2 regions of the Stenotrophomonas sp. PUT21 genome follow, and region 1 is predicted to be linked to the other one. Evidence: predicted binding sites of a transcription regulator. Region 1 holds the regulator's gene; the other holds the start of a gene.
What was found. The regulator FliA, encoded in region 1, starts transcription of late flagellar genes. The targets are predictions, from matches to a motif close to TAAAGTTTNNCNNNCNNNGGCCGATAA.
Positions count from the first base shown of each region.

Region 2: the regulator FliA is predicted to act here: its motif matches at 3,317-3,343, upstream of ACTT2I_RS15925 (methyl-accepting chemotaxis protein).

Region 1 is NZ_CP197645.1:1,591,585-1,601,199, reverse strand. Features, by position in the region: gene flhB (flagellar biosynthesis protein FlhB) at 1-135, shown strand, start outside; gene flhA (flagellar biosynthesis protein FlhA) at 132-2,234, shown strand; gene ACTT2I_RS07580 (AAA family ATPase) at 2,384-4,039, shown strand; gene ACTT2I_RS07575 (MinD/ParA family ATP-binding protein) at 4,026-4,913, shown strand; gene ACTT2I_RS07570 (RNA polymerase sigma factor FliA) at 4,910-5,656, shown strand; gene cheY (chemotaxis response regulator CheY) at 5,673-6,065, shown strand; gene ACTT2I_RS07560 (protein phosphatase CheZ) at 6,065-6,679, shown strand; gene ACTT2I_RS07555 (chemotaxis protein CheA) at 6,685-8,526, shown strand; gene ACTT2I_RS07550 (flagellar motor protein) at 8,606-9,346, shown strand; gene motD (flagellar motor protein MotD) at 9,348-9,615, shown strand, end outside.
Region 2 is NZ_CP197645.1:3,515,537-3,525,151, forward strand. Features, by position in the region: gene ACTT2I_RS15920 (excinuclease ABC subunit A) at 1-653, opposite strand, end outside; gene ACTT2I_RS15925 (methyl-accepting chemotaxis protein) at 727-3,288, opposite strand; gene ACTT2I_RS15930 (CocE/NonD family hydrolase) at 3,488-5,677, opposite strand; gene ACTT2I_RS15935 (hypothetical protein) at 6,296-6,439, shown strand; gene ACTT2I_RS15940 (hypothetical protein) at 6,436-6,633, shown strand; gene ACTT2I_RS15945 (nuclear transport factor 2 family protein) at 6,740-7,279, shown strand; gene ACTT2I_RS15950 (winged helix-turn-helix transcriptional regulator) at 7,428-7,808, opposite strand; gene ACTT2I_RS15955 (SDR family oxidoreductase) at 7,892-8,959, shown strand; gene ACTT2I_RS15960 (PAS domain-containing hybrid sensor histidine kinase/response regulator) at 9,129-9,615, shown strand, end outside.

The sequences.
Region 1 (9,615 bases):
ATTCCCGTGAGACTGTATTCGGCCGTGGCCCAGGTGCTCTCCTATGTCTACCAGCTGCGCAGCTGGGGGACCGGCCCGATGCCGGCGGCGCCGGACATCGATATCGATGAGTTCGGCAAGGGAGGCCGCCCATGAGCGCCCAGCCTGCCGGGATGAACGTGCGCCGCGCCCTGGACATGATCCGCCACGGGCTGGGTGCCCCGCTGATCGTGCTGGCCCTGCTGGCGATGGTGGTAGTGCCGTTGGCGCCGCCGGTGCTCGATGCGTTGTTCACCTTCAACATCGCCATCTCGCTGATGGTGCTGCTGGCGGTGGTCTACGTGAAGCGCCCGCTGGACTTCACCATTTTCCCGATCGTGCTGCTGGTCACCACCATGCTGCGGCTGGCGCTGAACGTGGCGTCCACCCGCGTGATCCTGCTCAACGGCCAGAACGGCCACGAGGCGGCCGGCAAGGTGATCGCCTCGTTCGGCGAGTTCGTGATCGGCGGCAACTACGCGGTCGGCATCGTGGTGTTCGCGATCCTGACCATCATCAACTTCGTGGTGATCACCAAAGGCGCCGGGCGCGTCTCCGAAGTGACCGCCCGCTTCATCCTCGATGCCATGCCCGGCAAGCAGATGGCGATCGACGCCGATCTCAACGCCGGTTTGCTGACGCGTGAGGAGGCCAAGGCCCGGCGCGAGGAGGTCCGCGAGGAAGCCGACTTCTACGGTGCGATGGACGGCGCCAGCAAGTTCATCCGAGGCGATGCGATCGCCGGCATCCTGATCCTGTTCATCAACCTGGTCGGCGGCCTGGCGGTCGGCGTACTCCAGCACGGCATGCCGTTCGGTGATGCCGCCGCGACCTACACCCTGCTCTCCATCGGTGACGGCCTGGTCGCCCAGCTGCCGGCACTGCTGGTGTCCTCGGCAGTGGCCATGCTGGTCACCCGTGCCTCGCGTTCGCAGGACATGGCCCAAGCCATGATGGGCCAGGTATTCGGCCAGTACCGCGCCCTGACCATCGCCGCCGCGATTCTGGCGGTGGTGGGCCTGGTGCCGGGCATGCCCAACGTCGCCTTCTTGACGCTGGCCGCGATCCTCGGCTTCATCGCGTGGAAGGCCTGGAAGAAGAGCACCGCGCAGGCCCGCGCCGCCGAAGCTCCGGCCACCCACCGCCCCGATGCCCTCGGCCTGCCCGGTGCCGCCCCCTCGCCCACCGCCGAGCTGACCTGGGATGAGCTGCGCCCGGTCGATCCGCTTGGCCTGGAAGTCGGCTACCGGTTGATTCCACTGGTGGACAAGAACCAGGGCGGCGAGCTGATGGCGCGCATCAAGGGCGTGCGCCGCAAGCTCACCCACGACATCGGTTTCCTGATTCCCTCCGTCCACATCCGCGACAACCTGGAACTGCCCGCGACCGCGTATCGCCTGCTGATCCACGGTGTGCCGGTGGCTACCGCCGAGATCCACCCCGACCGCGAACTCGCGCTGGACCCGGGCAGTGCCCTGGGCACGCTGGAAGGCATCGCCGGCAAGGACCCCGCCTTCGGCCTGGATGCTACCTGGATCCAGCCGCACCAGCGCGCCAATGCCGAATCGATGGGCTACACCGTAGTCGACCCGGCCACTGTGGTCGCCACCCATCTGTCCCACCTGATCCGCGAGCACGCCCCGGAACTGCTCGGCCATGAGGAAGTGCAGCAGCTGCTGGCCAACCTGGCCAAGAGCGCGCCCAAGCTGGTCGAAGATCTGACGCCCAAGTCGCTGCCGCTCTCGGCGGTGGTGCGGGTGCTGCAGAACCTGCTGATCGAGCGGATTCCGATCCGCCAGCTACGCAAGATCGTCGAATCGCTGGTGGAAAGCGCGCCGACCAGCCAGGACCCGGCCGTGCTGACGGCTGCCGTGCGCAATGCGCTGGGCCGTTTCATCGTGCAGGAGATCGCCGGGATGTCGCCGGAGCTGCCGGTGTTCACCCTCAACCCGCAACTGGAACGCGTCTTGCAGGAGTCCACTCAGGGCAACGGCGCCGCGCTGGAACCCGGACTCGCCGAGCGACTGCATCAAAGCCTGGCCGAATGTGTCGGCAAGCAGGAAGCGAAGAACGAGCCGGCGGTCGTGCTGGTGCCCGGCCCGGTACGTGCCGCGCTGGCACGGCTGGTACGCCACAGCGTCCCCTCGCTGTCCGTACTCGCCTACAGCGAGGTGCCCGAGGACAAACGGTTGAAGCTGGTCGGCACGATCAGTTGAGCCGGACACCCGACGGCACCGCGACAGAAAACAGACACCTCATTCGATTTCACCGCAGCAGGAAATAAAGGGACTCCCTGACCGTGCAGACCACCGACAACCAGCGTTTCCCTTCCACCACTCCGCCGCCCCAGTCCCGGTACCACAGCATGAAAATCAAACGCTTCGTCGCCTCCGATATGCGCTCGGCCATGAACCTGGTGCGCAAGGAACACGGTCCGGACGCAGTGATCCTGTCCAATCGCCGGATCGAGGAAGGTGTCGAAATCGTGGCGGCGGCCAACTACGACGAGAGCGCCGTGCAGCGTGCACTGGAGGCGGCCCGCAAGGACGTCGCGCCAGCGCCGGCACCGCGCCCGCGCAGCGCCGCCGATGCGGTGATCGCCGCAGTGACCCGCCGCAAGGCGCCGGTCGCCACGCCTGAACCGGTGGCCGCGACCACTTCGGCGGTCGCCGCGCTGGCCCGCGCCGCCGTCGGCGCGACCGGTCGCACCCTGGATACCGCCAATGAAATCGTGCCGCCGCCGGGCAGCGACGGCTTCGCCGCCACCCTCGCCCGCGCCAGCGTCGGCCCCGCCGTCAACGAACCGTCGCTGCCGGAGCAGATCTTCGCGCCGTTCAATGTCGAGCAGGCCGCCGCCGCGTCCCCGGCCGCCCCGGTCGAAGCAGTGGCCGCGCCCGCCCCGATCAACCGCGCCCGCTTCGTGATCGATCCGCCGCTGGACGAGATGGACGAGGCGGCGATGCCGGTCGCTGCCGCGCTCGCGCCGCTCCCGGTGGTGGCCCCTGCCCTGCCGCCGGCCCTGCCGCTGCCGATCGCCGAGACCGTCACCACCGCCGCCAATGAACCGGCAGCGGCCGTGGCCAGCGTGCCCGAACTGACGATCATCCAGCGCGACGACGAAGAGATCCGCCAGTTGCGCCATGAAGTGGCCGGTATGCGCCATGTCATCGAGCGCGAGATGCACCGCTTCACCGATGAGCGCCTGCGTGGCTCGCCGGTCCGCGCCGCGGCGCTGGACCTGATGGACGAGTACGGCTTCGACGCCGGCATCAGCCGCGACGTGGCCATGCAGATTCCGCTGGATACCGAAGCCCACCGTGGCCGCGGCCTGATGCTCGGCCTGCTCTCCAAGAAGCTGCCGATCGCCCCGGTCGACCCGCTCGAAGCCGGCGGCGTGATCGCCCTGGTCGGCCCTACCGGTGCCGGCAAGACCACCACCATCGCCAAGCTGGCCTCGCGTTTCGCCGAGGCGCATGCCGCCCGCGATGTCGCCCTGGTCACCACCGATACCGGCCGCATCGGCGCCCGCGAGCAGCTGTACGGCTTCGGCCGCCAGCTCGGCATCGCGGTCCATGAGGCCAGCAGCGGCACCGATCTGAACCAGCTGCTGGAGCGCCTGAAGGACTACAAGCTGGTCCTGATCGACACCGCCGGCCTGGGCCCGCGTGACCGTGCACTGGCCGCCCAGCTGCAGTGGCTGCGCGCCGCCGAGCAGATCCGCACCCTGCTGGTGCTGCCGGCCAACACCAGTTTCGGCGACATGGACGAGGTGGTCCGCCGCTTCAGCGCCGCCAACCCGCAGGGCGTGGTGCTGAGCAAGCTGGACGAAACCGGCCGCTTCGGTACCGCCCTGTCGGTGGCCGTGGACCACCGCCTGCCGATCACCTGGGTCACCGATGGCCAGGACGTTCCTGAAGACCTGCACCGTGCCAGTGCGGCCAATCTTGTACTTCGCCTTGAAGATTTGCGCCGCGCGGCCGATATGCCCTGCAACCCGGAGTTGAACCATGCCGTCGCGTGAGTACGCCAAGCTGACCAAGACCTTCCCGTTGTCGGCTACCCGAAGCCAGCCGCTGGGCCCGGTCCGCACCATCGCCGTCACCGGCGGCAAGGGCGGCGTGGGCAAAACGAACGTTTCGGCCAATCTGGCCGTGGCGCTGGCGGACATGGGCAAACGCACGCTGCTGCTGGACGCCGATCTCGGCCTGGCCAACATCGACGTGATCCTCGGCCTGCAGCCGAAGGTGACCCTGGCCGACCTGGTCGCCGGGCGCTGCACGCTGGAAGAAGTGATCATGGAAGGCCCCGGCGGCGTGCTGGTGGTGCCGGCCGCCTCCGGCCGCCGCCACATGGCCGAGCTGCAGCCGGCCGAGCACGTCGGCCTGGTCAACGTGTTCTCCGAGCTCGAGCGCGAGCTGGACATCATGATCGTGGATACCGCCGCCGGCATCACCGATGGCGTGCTCACCTTCTGCCAGGCCGCGCAGGACACGGTGGTGGTGGTCTGCGATGAGCCGGCCTCGATCACCGACGCCTACGCACTGATCAAGGTGCTCTCGCGCGAGCGCGGGGTGGACCGCATCCAGGTGGTGGCCAACATGGTCCGCGACCCGAACGAAGGCCGCGTGCTGTACGAAAAGCTGACCCGTGTCTGCGAGAAGTTCCTCGCCGATGTCTCGCTGAACTACCTGGGCTGCGTGCCGCAGGATGACTGGCTGCGCCTGTCGGTGCAGCGCCAGCAGCCGGTGGTGAAGGCCTACCCGTCCAGCCCGGCCGCGCTGGCGCTGACCGAGATCGCGCGCCGCACCGCCCGCTGGCAGGCCCCGACCGAGCCGCGTGGCGGGGTCGAATTCTTCCTGGAACGCATCCTCAAGCAACGCGGGGTGACGGTATGAAGGGCGCAGCACAATACAAAGAGGTCCAGCGGACCGCAGCCAACGAGTGCATTGCCCAGCACTCCGACCTGGTCCGGCGCATCGCCCACCATCTGGCCGCGCGCCTGCCGGCGAGCGTGGAGGTGGACGATCTGATCCAGGCCGGCATGATGGGCCTGATCGAGGCCTCGCGCAGCTACGACGCCGACCAGGGCGCCTCGTTTGAAACCTATGCCTCGATCCGCATCCGCGGCTCGATGATCGACGAGATCCGCCGTGGCGACTGGGTGCCGCGCTCGGTGCACCGCCGTGCACGCGATGCCGCCGCGACCATCCGTCGCCTCGAGCAGAGCACCGGCCGTGCCGCCAGCGCCACCGAAGTGGCCGCCGCGATGGACATGCCGCTGCCGGACTACCTGCGCCTGATGGAAGACGCCTCGCGCGGCCAGGTGCTGAGCCTGGAATCACGGATCGAAGACCAGGGCGAGCTGGATACCGTCGCCCAGGGTGGCCCGACCCCGCAGCAGGTACTGGAGCGCGGCGAGTTCGGGCGCGAGCTGGGCAACGCGATCGGCCTGCTGCCCGAGCGCGAACAGCTGGTCCTGTCGCTGTACTACGAGCAGGAACTGAACCTGAAAGAGATCGGCGCCGTACTGGGTGTCAGCGAATCGCGCGTGTGCCAGATCCATGGCCAGGCCGTGCTGCGTCTGCGGGGCCGGCTGAAGATCTTCGAGGCGGCAGACGCCGGCCTCGAGAACCATTGAAATCGAGGAAAGTGCTTTGAACAAGAACATGCGTATCCTGATCGTCGACGATTTTTCGACCATGCGTCGTATCGTCAAGAACCTGCTGGGCGATCTGGGCTTCACCAATACGGCCGAAGCCGAGGACGGGCATGCCGCGCTGGCGATGTTGCAGAGCCAGCCGTTCGATTTCGTGGTCACCGACTGGAACATGCCGGTCATGACCGGCATCGACCTGCTCAAGGCCGTGCGTGCCGATGCCAAGCTCAAGACCCTGCCCGTGCTGATGGTGACCGCTGAAGCCAAGCGCGAGCAGATCATCGAAGCCGCCCAGGCCGGCGTGAACGGCTACATCATCAAACCGTTCACCGCGCAGACCCTGGAAGAAAAGCTCGGCAAAATCTTCGAACGCCTGGCAGCGAGCGCCTGATGGACACCCTGAGCGACAAATCCGCGCTGGTGCAGCGCCTGCAGGACGCCTTGGCCGCACTGGAAAGTGGCGACGAAGCCGGTTGGCGCCGGGAGATCGACGCCCTCGCCGCGTTGCGCACGCAGCCGATGATGGCCGGCCTGAACCGCCTCGCCCGCGAACTCGGCCAGGCCCTGGGTGAACTGCCCAGCCTGCCCAGCGAAGCCGGCGAACTGGATGACGCCTGCGCGCGCCTGGACCACGTGGTGGCGATGACCGAACAGGCCACCCACCGCACGCTGGACCTGGCCGAGGAATGTCGCTCGCTGACCGAACAGCTGCGCGCCAACGGGTTGACGCCCGACCAGGGCCAGCAGCTCGACCGCATCCGCCACAACCTGACGGAAATCGCGCTGACGCAGAGCTACCAGGACCTGACCGGGCAGATCATACGCCGCGTGGTCGGGATCGTGCGGCGCGTGCACGAGGGCTTCGGCGCGCTCGGCCTGCCGCCGCAGGAAGACGACAAGAAGCGCGACACCAACGGCCTGGCCGGCCCGGCCGTGAACGGTCTGGATCGCCATGCGGTGTCACAGAACGACGCCGACGACCTGCTCTCGGACCTGGGACTGTAACGATCATGAGTGCTGTTCCAGACGATATCGCCGCCGACTTCATCCTCGAGGCCCAGGAAATCCTGGACCGCCTTGGCGAACAGCTGGTGTCGCTGGAGCAGGCGCCCCAGGATGCCGACCAGCTCAACGCCGTGTTCCGTGGCTTCCACACGCTCAAGGGCGGTGCCGGCTTCCTCGGCATCCAGGCGATGGTCGAGCTGTGCCACGCCGCCGAGGAAACCCTCGGCATGGCGCGCTCCGGCCAGGCCACGCTGCAGGCCCACCATTTCGACGCGGCCCAGCAGTCGCTGGACTATCTGCAGTCGATGCTGGATTCGGTCTCGGCCGGGACCGAGCCGGGGTATGCCCCGCCGGAACTGATCGCCCAGTTCGACGTCAACGGCCCGGCCACGCCGGCACCCGCGGCGGCCACCTCCCCCGGCAGCGGCGGCGAGATGATCACCGATGATGAGTTCGAAGCGCTGCTCGACCAGCTGCATGGCGGCGCCGCGCCGACCGCCGTTGCCGCGCCGAAAAAGGACGATGGCCTGATCGGCGAGGACGAGTTCGAAGCGCTGCTGGACCAGCTGCACGGCGGCGCCGTTCCCGGTGCCAAGGCCATTGCCGCTGCATCCGTGCCCGCTGCGGCCCCGCGCGCCGTGGCCGCCCCGGCGGCGCCAAGCGCCAAGCCGGCCCCGGCCAAACCCGTCGCCGAAGCCGAACACACCGTGCGCGTGGATACCAAGCGCCTGGATGCGATCGTCAACCTGATCGGCGAGCTGGTGCTCTCGCGCAACCGGCTCAAGACCCTGCGTGCGCGCCTGCACGATGAAGAACTCGACCGCGCCGTGTCCACGCTGGACATCGCCACCGCACGGCTGCAGTCGGCGGTGATGCGTACCCGCATGCAGCCAGTCGGCAAGGTGTTCTCGCGCTTCCCCAAGGTGGCCCGCGATGTTGCGCGGTCGCTGAAGAAGGAAGTCGAACTGGAACTGATCGGCGCGGAAACCGAGCTGGACCGCAACCTGGTCGAAGCACTGGCCGATCCGCTGGTCCACCTGGTCCGCAACGCCATCGATCACGGCGTGGAAATGCCGGATCTGCGCGAGGCCCAGGGCAAGCCGCGCAGCGGCCACGTACGCCTGTCGGCCCAGCAGGAAGGCGACTACGTCAGCATTGAAGTGCAGGACGACGGCGCCGGCATCGACCCGGAACGCCTGCGCCAGAAGGCGCGCGAAAAGGGGTTGATCGATCCGGAGGCCGCCGCCCGCCTGAGCAGCGAGGAATGCCTGCACCTGGTGTTCCTGCCCGGCTTCTCGACCAAGCAGCAGGTCACCGACATTTCCGGCCGTGGCGTGGGCATGGACGTGGTCCAGTCGCGCATCCGCGAGCTCAGCGGCCAGATCCAGATCCAGTCCGAGCTCGGCCGTGGCAGCCGCTTCATGATCCGCGTGCCGCTGACCTTGGCGATCCTGCCGACCCTGCTGGTGCAGGCCGGCGAAGACGTCTACGCCCTGCCCCTGGCCCGCGTGATGGAGGTGCTGCATGCCCCCAACACCTCGCTGGGCTGGTTCGATGGCCGCGCCGTGCTGGACCGCAAATCGCACGCGCTGGCCTTGGTCGATCTGCGCCACTGGCTGGATGTGGAGCCGATGCCGTCCTCGCTGCTGACCATCGTGGTGCTGCAGGCCGGTGAGGCCCGCTTCGGCCTGGTGGTGGACCAGGTGCGCGGCCGCGAGGAAGTGGTGATCAAGCCGCTCCCGAAAGCCCTGCGTGGCCTGCGCAGCTATGCCGGCGCGACCCTGATCGGTGACGGCCGCATGGCATTGATCCTGGACGTGGATGGACTGCGCACCCACCACGATTGACCGCGTGAAAGTGTGACCGCCGCATCACTGGATTCCTTCGGCGTCTCAAGTCCCATTCACACAAGCCGATAACGGACCCATGGACAGACTCAGCCTCATTGGACTATTCCTCGCGTTGGCCTCACTGGTCGGCGGCAGCATCCTCAAGGGGGCCGGTCTGGCGTCGCTGTGGTCGCCGGCTGCCTTCGTGATCGTGATCGTCGGCACCATCGCCTCGATCCTGCTGCACACCTCGCCGGCCGTGTTCAAGCACGCCTTCAAGATCGTGCGCTGGGTGATCCTGCCGCCGAGCAGCGACCGTCGCCACCTGATCCAGCAGATCGTGGAGTGGAGCAACATCGCCCGCCGCCAGGGCCTGCTGGGCCTGGAAGCCCAGGTCGATGCCCAGGACGATCCGTTCCTGCGCAAGGGGCTGCAGCTGCTGGTGGATGGCGTGGAGCCGGAAACCATCCGGCACATGATGGAGATCGAGCTGAGCAGCCAGGAGAGCCAAGACCTGGCCGCTTCCAAGGTCTTCGAAGGCATGGGCATCTACGCCCCGACCCTGGGCATCATCGGCGCCGTGCTGGGCCTGATCGCGGTGATGAAGAACCTCGCCGACCCGAGCAAGCTCGGTCACGGCATCGCCGCGGCGTTCACCGCCACCATCTACGGCATCGCCTCGGCCAACCTGCTGTTCCTGCCGGTCTCGGCCAAGCTCAAGAGCGTGATCCACCACAACAGCCGCGACCGCGAGATGATCATCGAGGGTCTGATCTCGATCGCCCAGGGTGAGAACCCGCGCAATATCGAAACCAACCTGTCCGGGTTCCTGCACTGACATGGCCCGCCGCAAGCACCACGAAGAACATGCCAACCATGAGGCCTGGGCGATTCCCTACGCCGACCTCATGACGCTGCTGCTCGCCTTCTTCGTGGTGATGTATGCCATCTCCTCCCTCAACGAGGGCAAGTACCGGATCATGGCCGACGCACTGACCACCGCCTTCGGTGGCGCGCCCCGCACCATCAACCCGGTGCAGGTCGGCAACCAGCAGGTCCAGGGCGGTGGTTGGGACAGCCCTTCGGTGATCAAGGCCGGCACCAAGA
Region 2 (9,615 bases), 1.9 Mb from region 1:
CGCTGCTTCTTGGGCAGATCGCGCCAGGGAATGTCCACGTCGTAGCCGAGCGTGACTAGGATGTCGCGTTGGTTCTGCCCGTGCCATGCCGGCGGCCACGCGGCGATGGCGCGCTCGCGGATGCTCAGCGAGGGATCGGGCACCATCGATTGTTCAGTCACTTCATATACGTAGCCCAGCCCATGACAGTTCGGGCAGGCGCCCTGCGGCGTATTCGGCGAGAAGTCCTCGGCATACAGCATCGGCTGTCTGGCCGGATAGGTACCGGCGCGCGAATACAGCATCCGCAGCAGACTCGACAGCGTGGTGACGCTGCCGACGCTGGAACGCACGCTGGCGGTGCCGCGCTGCTGCTGCAGGGCCACCGCCGGTGGCAGGCCTTCGATCGCGTCCACGTCCGGCACGCCGACCTGGTCGATCAGCCGACGCGCATACGGCGACAACGACTCCAGGTAGCGCCGCTGTGCTTCGGCATACAGCGTCCCGAACGCCAGCGAGGATTTACCCGAGCCGGAGATGCCGGAGAACACCACCAGCGCATCGCGCGGGATGTCGACATCCACGTTTTTGAGGTTGTGTGCGCGTGCGCCCCGGACACGCACGAAGGTATCCGGGGCAGTAGTGGGCGACGGCCGGCGCGTGGAGGTCTTCATGGATGAAGAATAGCGAACCACAGCGCCGGCTCACTGCCGGTGAAGACCCGTGAGTGCGGTGTTGACGCCGGCCTCAGGCCGTCGCCCGCACGCGCGCGGACGCCGGCGCAGTCATGACGAAGGCATCCACCGCTTCGCCCAGCAGGGTGGCCTGGCGCTCCAGCGCGCGCGCCGAAGCCGAGGCCTCCTCCACCAGCGCCGCATTCTGCTGCGTGCTGCCGTCCATCTGCAGCAACGTCTGGCTCACCTGCTCGATGCCCGCGGTCTGCTGCTGCGACGCGGCCGAAATGCTGGCCATGATCGATGTCACCCGCTGCACGCTGCCGACGATCTCGCCCATGGTCGCGCCCGCATCATCGACCTGGCGTGTGCCGACGTCGACCTTCTCCACCGAGGCGTCGATCAGCTGCTTGATCTGGCGCGCGGCGTCTGCACTGCGTTGTGCCAGCAGCCGCACTTCGCTGGCCACCACCGCGAAGCTGCGCCCCTGCTCGCCGGCCCGCGCCGCTTCCACGGCGGCGTTCAGGGCCAGGATGCTGGTCTGGAACGCGATCCCGTCGATCACCCCGGTGATCTCGCCGATCCGCCGCGAGGACAGCGCGATGTCGGCCATGGTGGTCACCACCTGCGCCACCGATTCACCGCCGCGCGCCGCGACCTCGGCCGCGCGGATCGCCAGCTGGTTGGCCTGCTGCGCCGAGTCCGCGTTCTGCCGCACGGTGGCCGAGAGCTCCTCCATCGAGGAGGCGGTCTCTTCCAGATGCGCCGCCTGGCGCTCGGTGCGGCCGGAGAGGTCGTGGTTGCCGGCGACGATCTCACCGGCGGCATGGTTGATCGCCAGCGAGGCCTGCTGGATACGCGCGACGATGTCGGTCAGCTGCATCACCGTGGCGTTGGCATCGTCACGCAGGCGCGCGAACACGCCGTGGAAGTCGCCCTGCATGCGCGCGCGCAGATCGCCCTGCGACAGCGCCGAGAGTAGGCCCTGCAACCCGGACAGGTTGCTCTGGAAGGTATCGAGCAGGTGGTTGATGCTCAGCGCTAGGGTTCTCACGAAGCCCTGTTTGCCCTCCATCGTGATCCGCCCGTGCAGCTCCCCGCGCGCGGCGGCGTCCACCAGTGCGGCGACTTCATTCTCCACTGTGGTTTCCAGCGCCCGGCTGCGCCACTCCACCGCTGCGCCCAGCAGCTGGCCGTGGTCCACGATCGGGGTGATCACCAACTGGTAGCGGATGCCCGCGTGCTCGATCTCGCGGCTGGCGCGCTGGCCGGCCCGCAGTGTCTGCACCAGGGTCGCGAAGGCCGGATGCAGGGCGGCCGCCGGCTGGCCACTCCACTCCGCCTGCGTGAGCTGCAGTTCGGCCAGCAGCGCCTGGTTGAGGAAACCGATCTGCCCCTCACCGTCGAGCACCATCACCCCGGTCTGCGCGCAGTCCAGCGCCTGGCGGGCGCGGGTGTTGTCGCGCGCGACGGCGCGCTCGGCATCGATCCGCTCACGCAGCCGGTGCTGCATGTGGCGCAGGCGTGCGGCCAGCTGGCCGATTTCATCGTGCGGGTTATGCAGGGGCAGGACGGTGTCCAGCCGATCCTCGGCAATATCCTCGGCGAAGCGCAGCGTATCGGTGATCGGCTGACGGACCGCGCGCAGCACCAGCAGCAGCGTGGCGATCAGCACCACCGCCACCAGCAGCAGAGTCAGTGCGAACACGACCCCCATGGTGCTGGCCCGCGCGGCCTGTCGCTCACGTGCCGCCGCCAATGCCCGCGTCTGTGCCTGTTGCAGCGCCTGCAGACCGGGGCCGATCTGGGCGGCGGTCTCAGCCAGTGACTGCGCTTCCACATCCAGCCCGATGCGGGCAGCGGTATAGGCCAACAGCGCGCCCTGGTAGTCGTCCATCTGCGTGCGCAGCGCGTCCTGCGTGTCTGCGCCCAGCCACGCCTGCGCCAGCGCCAGATCGAACGGCAGCTTCTGTTCGCTGGCACGATCGGTGTGCGCCGAATCACCGGTGAGCAGCAGCAGGCTTTCCTCGCGCCGCATCTTCTGCAGCAGGGCCATCAGCACCGGGCTCGCGCTGCTCTCGACGCTGGCTTCCAGCGTGGCGGCCGCGGCCTCCAGCTGCGCACGCAGGCCGGCATCACCGCGCCCCATCTCATTCACCCGGGCATTCAATGCGGTGATGCCCTCGGCGAAGTCACCCGCACGCACCGCCAGCTCGCGCAGTGCCCCGGCACTGCCGGCATCGTGCGGATCGCGCTGCAGGTGCGCCAACGTTGTCTGCAGGCGCTGCTGCGCGGCCTGCAGGGCCTCCCGGTCAGCATCTTCGAAGGTGCTGGCATACCGCGTCTGCAGCCGCCGTGCATCGGCGATCTCGGTCGCCAGCGTGGCGGCCCGTGCCGCCTCCTGCTGATGCGCCGCGAACGCCTCGGCCGCGCGCTCGTTATCATGGCGCGTCCAGCCGTACACGACGGCCACCGCGAACAGGCCCAAGCCGCAGATCAGCAGGCTGGCCCTGAGTTTTTGTGCCACGCTGAGACGACCGAGCCCGGCCAGCCGGGACGGCTGGGCCAGACGGAAGCGGAACCGGTCGCCCAGGCGGGCGACGAACAACGACAGGCGGCGGGGGACGGCCGACATCACGTACTCCAGGCGGAAGGACGCATCGGTATCGGCGGGTTTGGGATGAACTTTAGGGCCCATCCCAATGAGCAAACATGGCGTCGCCAGTGGCTCCCGTTGTAAGCGAGCCAGACGACGAAGTGATGACGGTCCTACGTCGAGCGCCCTGTTGCTGCATCCGTGGCTGGTCGGGGATGGGCGTGAGGCCCGGGCGGCGCTACCGCGGACTGCTTTCCGATGCGGAGGACGGGCCAGCCGCGACCCGCAATGGCACCCGGATAACGCTGTCTGAATGCCAGTCGATGCGTAGTGGTTCACCCGCATCGGCAACGGACTCGTTGCTCACGTCGCGTCCGGTCCCGTAGTTGACCTGCTGGCCCGGCCCACGTAGCACATCCACAACCACCAGCAGACGGCTTCCTGCAGCCATGCGACGCCCAGTCATGCGGGTGCGATCGAATGACAGCCGCGTCCACTTCCCGGGCGTAAGCAGTCTGCGCTTGGTCATGTCCTGCGCATAGCTTGCCCTGCCGATGTAGTAGCTCAGTTGCATGCGACGTCCATCGCGCATCACTTCATACAGCGAAATACCGAGGTCGACGTCGCGCTTGTTGATGCGGATCTTCAGATCCCCTGAAAAACTGCCGACGATGTCGGTGGCCTGCTCGAACTGCGCGCTGACAAAGCTCAGGCCGCTCTCGGCGGGCGCATCATCCTGGACGATGGGCCAAGGATAATAGCTGTGCACCGGCGCAGTGCGGTCGGAAAGATCGACCGTCTGACGGAGGTATCCAGCACGCCGGGGTGCTTGGCGAGTCAAGGGGTACCGGTCTCCCTCGCCATCGTGTGACAAATGTAGTGCCACCTGATCACCTCCCGCTTCAGCAAGCGAGTCCGCGTGCCACCACTGATCGGTGCCCATCAGCTGGTAGTTGACCCGGCCCGAAAGCAGCGCCGGAAGCGGAGCACCAGCCAGGACATGATCGAACCACTGGAAGGTGAGGGCCTGGGTATCGAACTGCGCCGAAGCATCCAACGTGTAGCCCCGCAACCGCATGGGCTTGCTCGCCGCCTGCGCGCCAAAATGATCGTACGGACCGATGAGCAGACGGTGGTCGGCTGCCGGGAGGTATCGGACATGCTCCTTGACGTACTGCAGCGCAGAGATCTGGCCGTCATCGTAGTAACCCGTGATCGACAGCGCTGGCACAGTGATACCAGCAAACTGCGCCCCGTAAGGCACCATGGCCTGCCAGTACGCGTCGTAGTCGGGATGGTGCAACCAGCGCTGGAGCCAGGGGTTGGGCATGCCATCCACTTGGTCAATCTCGCTGAAGGCACGACCGCTCTCGTACCAGGCATCGCTCAAGGCGTTCCACCGCTCGCGCTGGCCATAAATCTCCTTGTCGAGCAGTCGGTTGCTGGCGACATAGAAGGGCCATGCGTAGTTGGCGGTCAGGAAGATGTTGTTCTCCATCGGCAATCCGAGGCCTGGAATCGCGGCCACATAGGGCGCGATCGCCTTCAGTGCGGGATGCCGGTAGCTGGCCGCCGCCCACGCGGCGAACCCGGAGTAACTGCCGCCATACATCACTACGCGACCGTCATTCCAAGGCTGTCGGCTGATCCAGTCGATGGCTGCGTTCGCATCTTCGCCATCGTGTTCGTACGGGACGATTGGTCCATTGCCCAATCGTTTTCCGCGCGCGTCGACCACGACGCCAGCGTATCCCCGTGCGGCCGCCTGCACCGCCTCGTTCCGATTCTGTACTGGGTCGGCGTAGATGGTGAATACCATTGCGGCCGGCAGCGCAGCACGGGAAGTCCTGCGCGGGCGGGCCACGTGCGCGGAGAGGAACACGCCCCCGTCGGCGGCAATCATTGCTTTGTCGTCAATGAGAAACCGTCTGTCCTCGTCTTCGCGAATCAGCGCGGGCGAAAAGCGTTCGGCCATGCGGTAGGTCTTCACGAAGGCCGCCTGACGAATCAACTCGAGTGCATCCGCCCGCGCGATGGCGGCCTGCCCCGCGTGTGCCACGATGGCTTGGCGCAACCGACCATTCGCGCTGGGCAGGTCGGCAACGAACCAGTAATGCGTCTGCACGGCAGCCAGATCATCCAGCGTGGCAAACCAAGCGCGGAATGCAGCTGCATAGCTGGCACCTGCATCGCTGAAAGGCCCAGTCTCTGCTTGGGCAAACAACAGATATGGCACCCACCGCTGGGCGCGGGCTGCCTCCCCGTTCTCGACTAATGCACCCATCAGCGCGTGTATCGAGCGCGATGCGTCCGGGTAGCGCCCCGCGACCAGATGAAGTTGGCTGCGCTGTGCCTCCGTGAGTGATGCTTCCTCAGCGGGATCATCCTGCAGCAACGCGCACGCAAGCTCGGCTAGACCTGCGTCCATCCGCTCTGGCGCACCTGAGATACCCGCCGGCCAGGCCACGAGTGCGGCATCCGCCTTTGCTTGGGCAGGTCCCGCTACCAAGGCGAGAAAGAGGCAGGAGCATAGGCCCCAGGCGGAGGCGCGGCGACGCGGAGGAGGGTCGGTAATGGCAGCCAAAGCACAGTCCTTGTACGACAAGGGAACGTTGGCCAGCCGACGAGCATTGCTGACCAGCGCCGATGATCATAAGGGCATTGGCTCCCACCTGCCCCCTTCATCACCCTCTGTGGACGCCCTGCTTCGCCAGATCGAAAGATGCACACCGCGCTGCATGTCGATCCTCACAAGCCATGACCTAGCGTCGGACGCAGGAGCGGACCGGCCACCTGCCAACTTGACCCAGTCCGGCGTTGCCCGCGGGTGAAGCCACCCTTCCCGCGCGTCGTGAGAGAGTGGCGCCGCCAGCGGCCCTGCAGCGCATGAACGTGCGACAGTGAAGGAAGGGACAGCACCTTCACGGCGATTGCGCTGAACTAGCGCTGGGATCACGCCCGGGAGCTGCTGCAGGGCCGCTCGGACGCTGCCGCACCTCGGGCCGATCACGACGCACTACGCCACGCCGCACGGAGAGAGACCGCCATGAATGCCGCCTTCAAGATTTTTCTGCTCGCCGGTGCACTGCTGTACGGCCTGCCGGGGCTGGTGTGGTGGGTGAACCATCGGCGGGCCAAGCGCGCGCGGCTGGCCCAGGGCGCGATCAGCGTCGAGGTCCGCGCGCCATGAGCGGAAGCGGAAGCACCCAGCCGCGCCTGACGGACGAACAGCGGCAGATCCTGCGCGATATCAACGCCACGCGGCCGGTCAGCGACGAGGCCGCCAACTGGTCCGTCCGGGCCGGCTATGCCGCGCAGGCGGAAGATGGCGACATCGACCTGACCCAGGCCGGCCGCCAAGTGGTGGACTCCAGCACGCTGTAGCGGGCCGGGCGCACGCCCGTCATCCCGTGTCCCGGAGGTCCTCCGTCCGAATGACACTTGAAGGGCGTCCCAGCCCATGCGAAAAGTGGGGCCCGCTCTGGTCCGATTGAAGCAGGCACTGCCGATGAAACGCTTCCCCGCTGTTGTCGCCGCCATGCTCGTAGCCGCTGGCATGCTCGCGCCCCTGGCGGCATCCGCTGGCGAGGAGGCCGAAGACGCGGCCGCCCTCACCCGCACCATTACCGGGTTGGATGACCAGGTCTTCGACGCCTACAACCGCTGCGACCTGGAGACCTTTGCCGGCTACTTTTCGCCTACCGTCGAGTTCTATCACGACAGCGGCGGGGCCACCTTCGATCGCGACACGGTGGTCTCCAACACGCGCAAGTACATTTGCCACAAGGTCCGTCGCGAACGCGTTCCAGGCACGCTCAGGGTGTACCCGATCAAGAACTTCGGCGCGATCGAGGAAGGCGAGCACCGCTTCTGCGAGGTGGCGACCGGCAAGTGCGAAGGCAGCGCGAAGTTCGTGATGGTCTGGCAGCACAAGGACGGGCAATGGCAGATGACCCGGGTGCTGAGCTATGGCCATCGTGCGTTGACCGCGGCTGAAAAGGCGGCGCTGGAGACGACAGGACAAAAGTGAGGCCTGGCAGGGTCGGTCCGCACTGTCACAGCGCGCCTGAGGGCTTGCCGGTACCACACCGCACTGACCGCTGATTCTGTCAGGCCGCCACGGCATCGATCCGCTGGAGGGGAGCCGTACTCTGCCCGATCCGGCTGGCCTGCCCTGCTCAGCGCCGACGTGAGGTCGCGCGCGGCTGCAACGCGTCCAGGGCGCCAGCATTGCGGCGCGCCCAGTCGTAGATCAGTTCGATCGGTTCGACCAGTTGCCGCCCCAGCGGGGTCAATGTGTACTCCACCGAGGGCGGCACGGTGGGGTACTCGGTGCGCAGCACGATCCCCGCATGCTCCATGTCACGCAGTGTCTGGATCAGCATCTTCTTGGAGACGGCCGGCAGGCTGCGGTGCAGCGCGTTGCTGCGGGCGGTACCGTCATGCCGCACGGCCAGGGTGTGCAGCACCATCGAGGTCCACTTGGTGCTGAACAGCTCCAGCACCCGCCGGGGGGCGCAATCCTCTCGCCAGTGCTCTTCGGGAGTACCCGTTTTCATGTGTGGTTACCGTTTGGTGCCTTCTTTCGAGGCGTACCTCGATATCCTAAGGTGTGCGCCTGTAAAGCAATGAACGGGGCGACATCGTGAGGCAGAAAGCGTTGGTGGTCGGTGCAACGGGCATCGTGGGCAGTGCACTGATACAACGGCTGCTGCAGGAGGGCTGGGAAGTTCACGGCCTGGCCCGTCGGCCCGATTCGCTGCCCGCCGGCGCCCACGGCGTCTGCGCCGACCTGCACGATGCGCAGGCCACGCGCGCCGCGCTGTCCGGACTGGCACCCACGCACGTGTTCATCACCACCTGGTCCCGGCAGGCCAACGAGGCCGAGAACATCCGGGTCAACGGCGCGATGGTGCGTCACCTGCTGCAGGCCCTGGCGCCGGCTGGCACGGTGCAGCATGTGGCGCTGGTGACGGGCCTGAAGCACTACCTGGGACCGTTCGAGGCCTATGCGCAGGGCAACCTGCCGCAGACGCCTTTCCGTGAAGAACAACCGCGCCTGCCCGTGGACAACTTCTACTACGCACAGGAAGACGAGGTGTTTGCCGCCGCCGCCCGCGATGGCTTCCACTGGAGCGTGCACCGTCCGCACACGGTGATCGGCGCGGCGGTGGGCAATGCGATGAACATGGGCACGACCCTGGCCGTGCACGCGACGCTGTGCCGGCAGACCGGCCGCCCGTTCCAGTTCCCCGGTTCGCTCGCCCAATGGGAGGGGCTGACCGACATGACCGATGCCGGGCTGCTGGCGCGTCATCTGCTGTGGGCCACGCAGACACCGGCCGCCGCCAACCAGGCGTTCAACGTGGTCAACGGCGATGTGTTCCGGTGGCGCTGGATGTGGGGCCGGATCGCGGCGTGGTTCGATATCGAGGCCGTGCCCTTCAGTGGGCACGTGCGGCCGCTGGCGGCGCAGATGGCCGACGATGCCGCGCCCTGGTCCGCACTGGCCGCCACGCACGGTCTGGCAGAGCCGGATATCCATCGGCTGATCTCGCCCTGGCACACCGATGCCGATCTCGGGCGCCCGCTGGAGGTGATCACGGACATGTCCAAGAGCCGCCGGATGGGGTTCCTGGATTACCAGCCCAGCGACGATGCGTTCTTCGATCTGTTCGCCCGCCTGCGGGCGGCCCGCCTGATCCCCTGATCGAGCCGGAGCCACGGGCGACCGACGGGATTCAGCCCGGGCAGCGGGCGCGAACGGGGGGTGTTCCAAAGCGGCGCCCGGCAGCGATACCCTATCGTTGCCGCCCCGTGTCGCCTGCAGTACGGGCCCCCGGGTTCCGGAGCCGCCCCCCGCCGATCGCAGGTACCGCTTGAGTTCTTCACCTTCCCCCGGCTCCCACCGCGAGCGGGATTCCGAGCGCGTCAAGATGGCGCTGGCCGCCGGCGCGATCATCGGCACCTGGTTCTGGGACGTGGCCCGGGACAACCTCACGGTGGATGATGCCCTCGCCCTGGCCCATGGCCTGGACCCTGCCCTGGCGCGCACCGAACTGCGGCTGGAACAGGTGGTGGCCGCCGTTCACCCCGACGACCGCGCCGGTCTGGCCGATGCGATCGCCGAGGCGGTCCGCCGGGGCGGTCGCTATGCGCACCAGTACCGTACCCGCGGCCCGGACGGCGCGTACCGCTGGATCGAAGCGATCGGCCGGGTGGATCTCGATGCGCAGGGAGAGGCCATCGGCTTCCCCGGCGTGCTCATCGATATCGACGAACGCCGCCGGATCGAAGCCGAGCGGGACCAGGCACAGACCCTGCTGCGCTCCTTCGTCGAGGCAGCGCCCGGCGTGGTGTATGCCA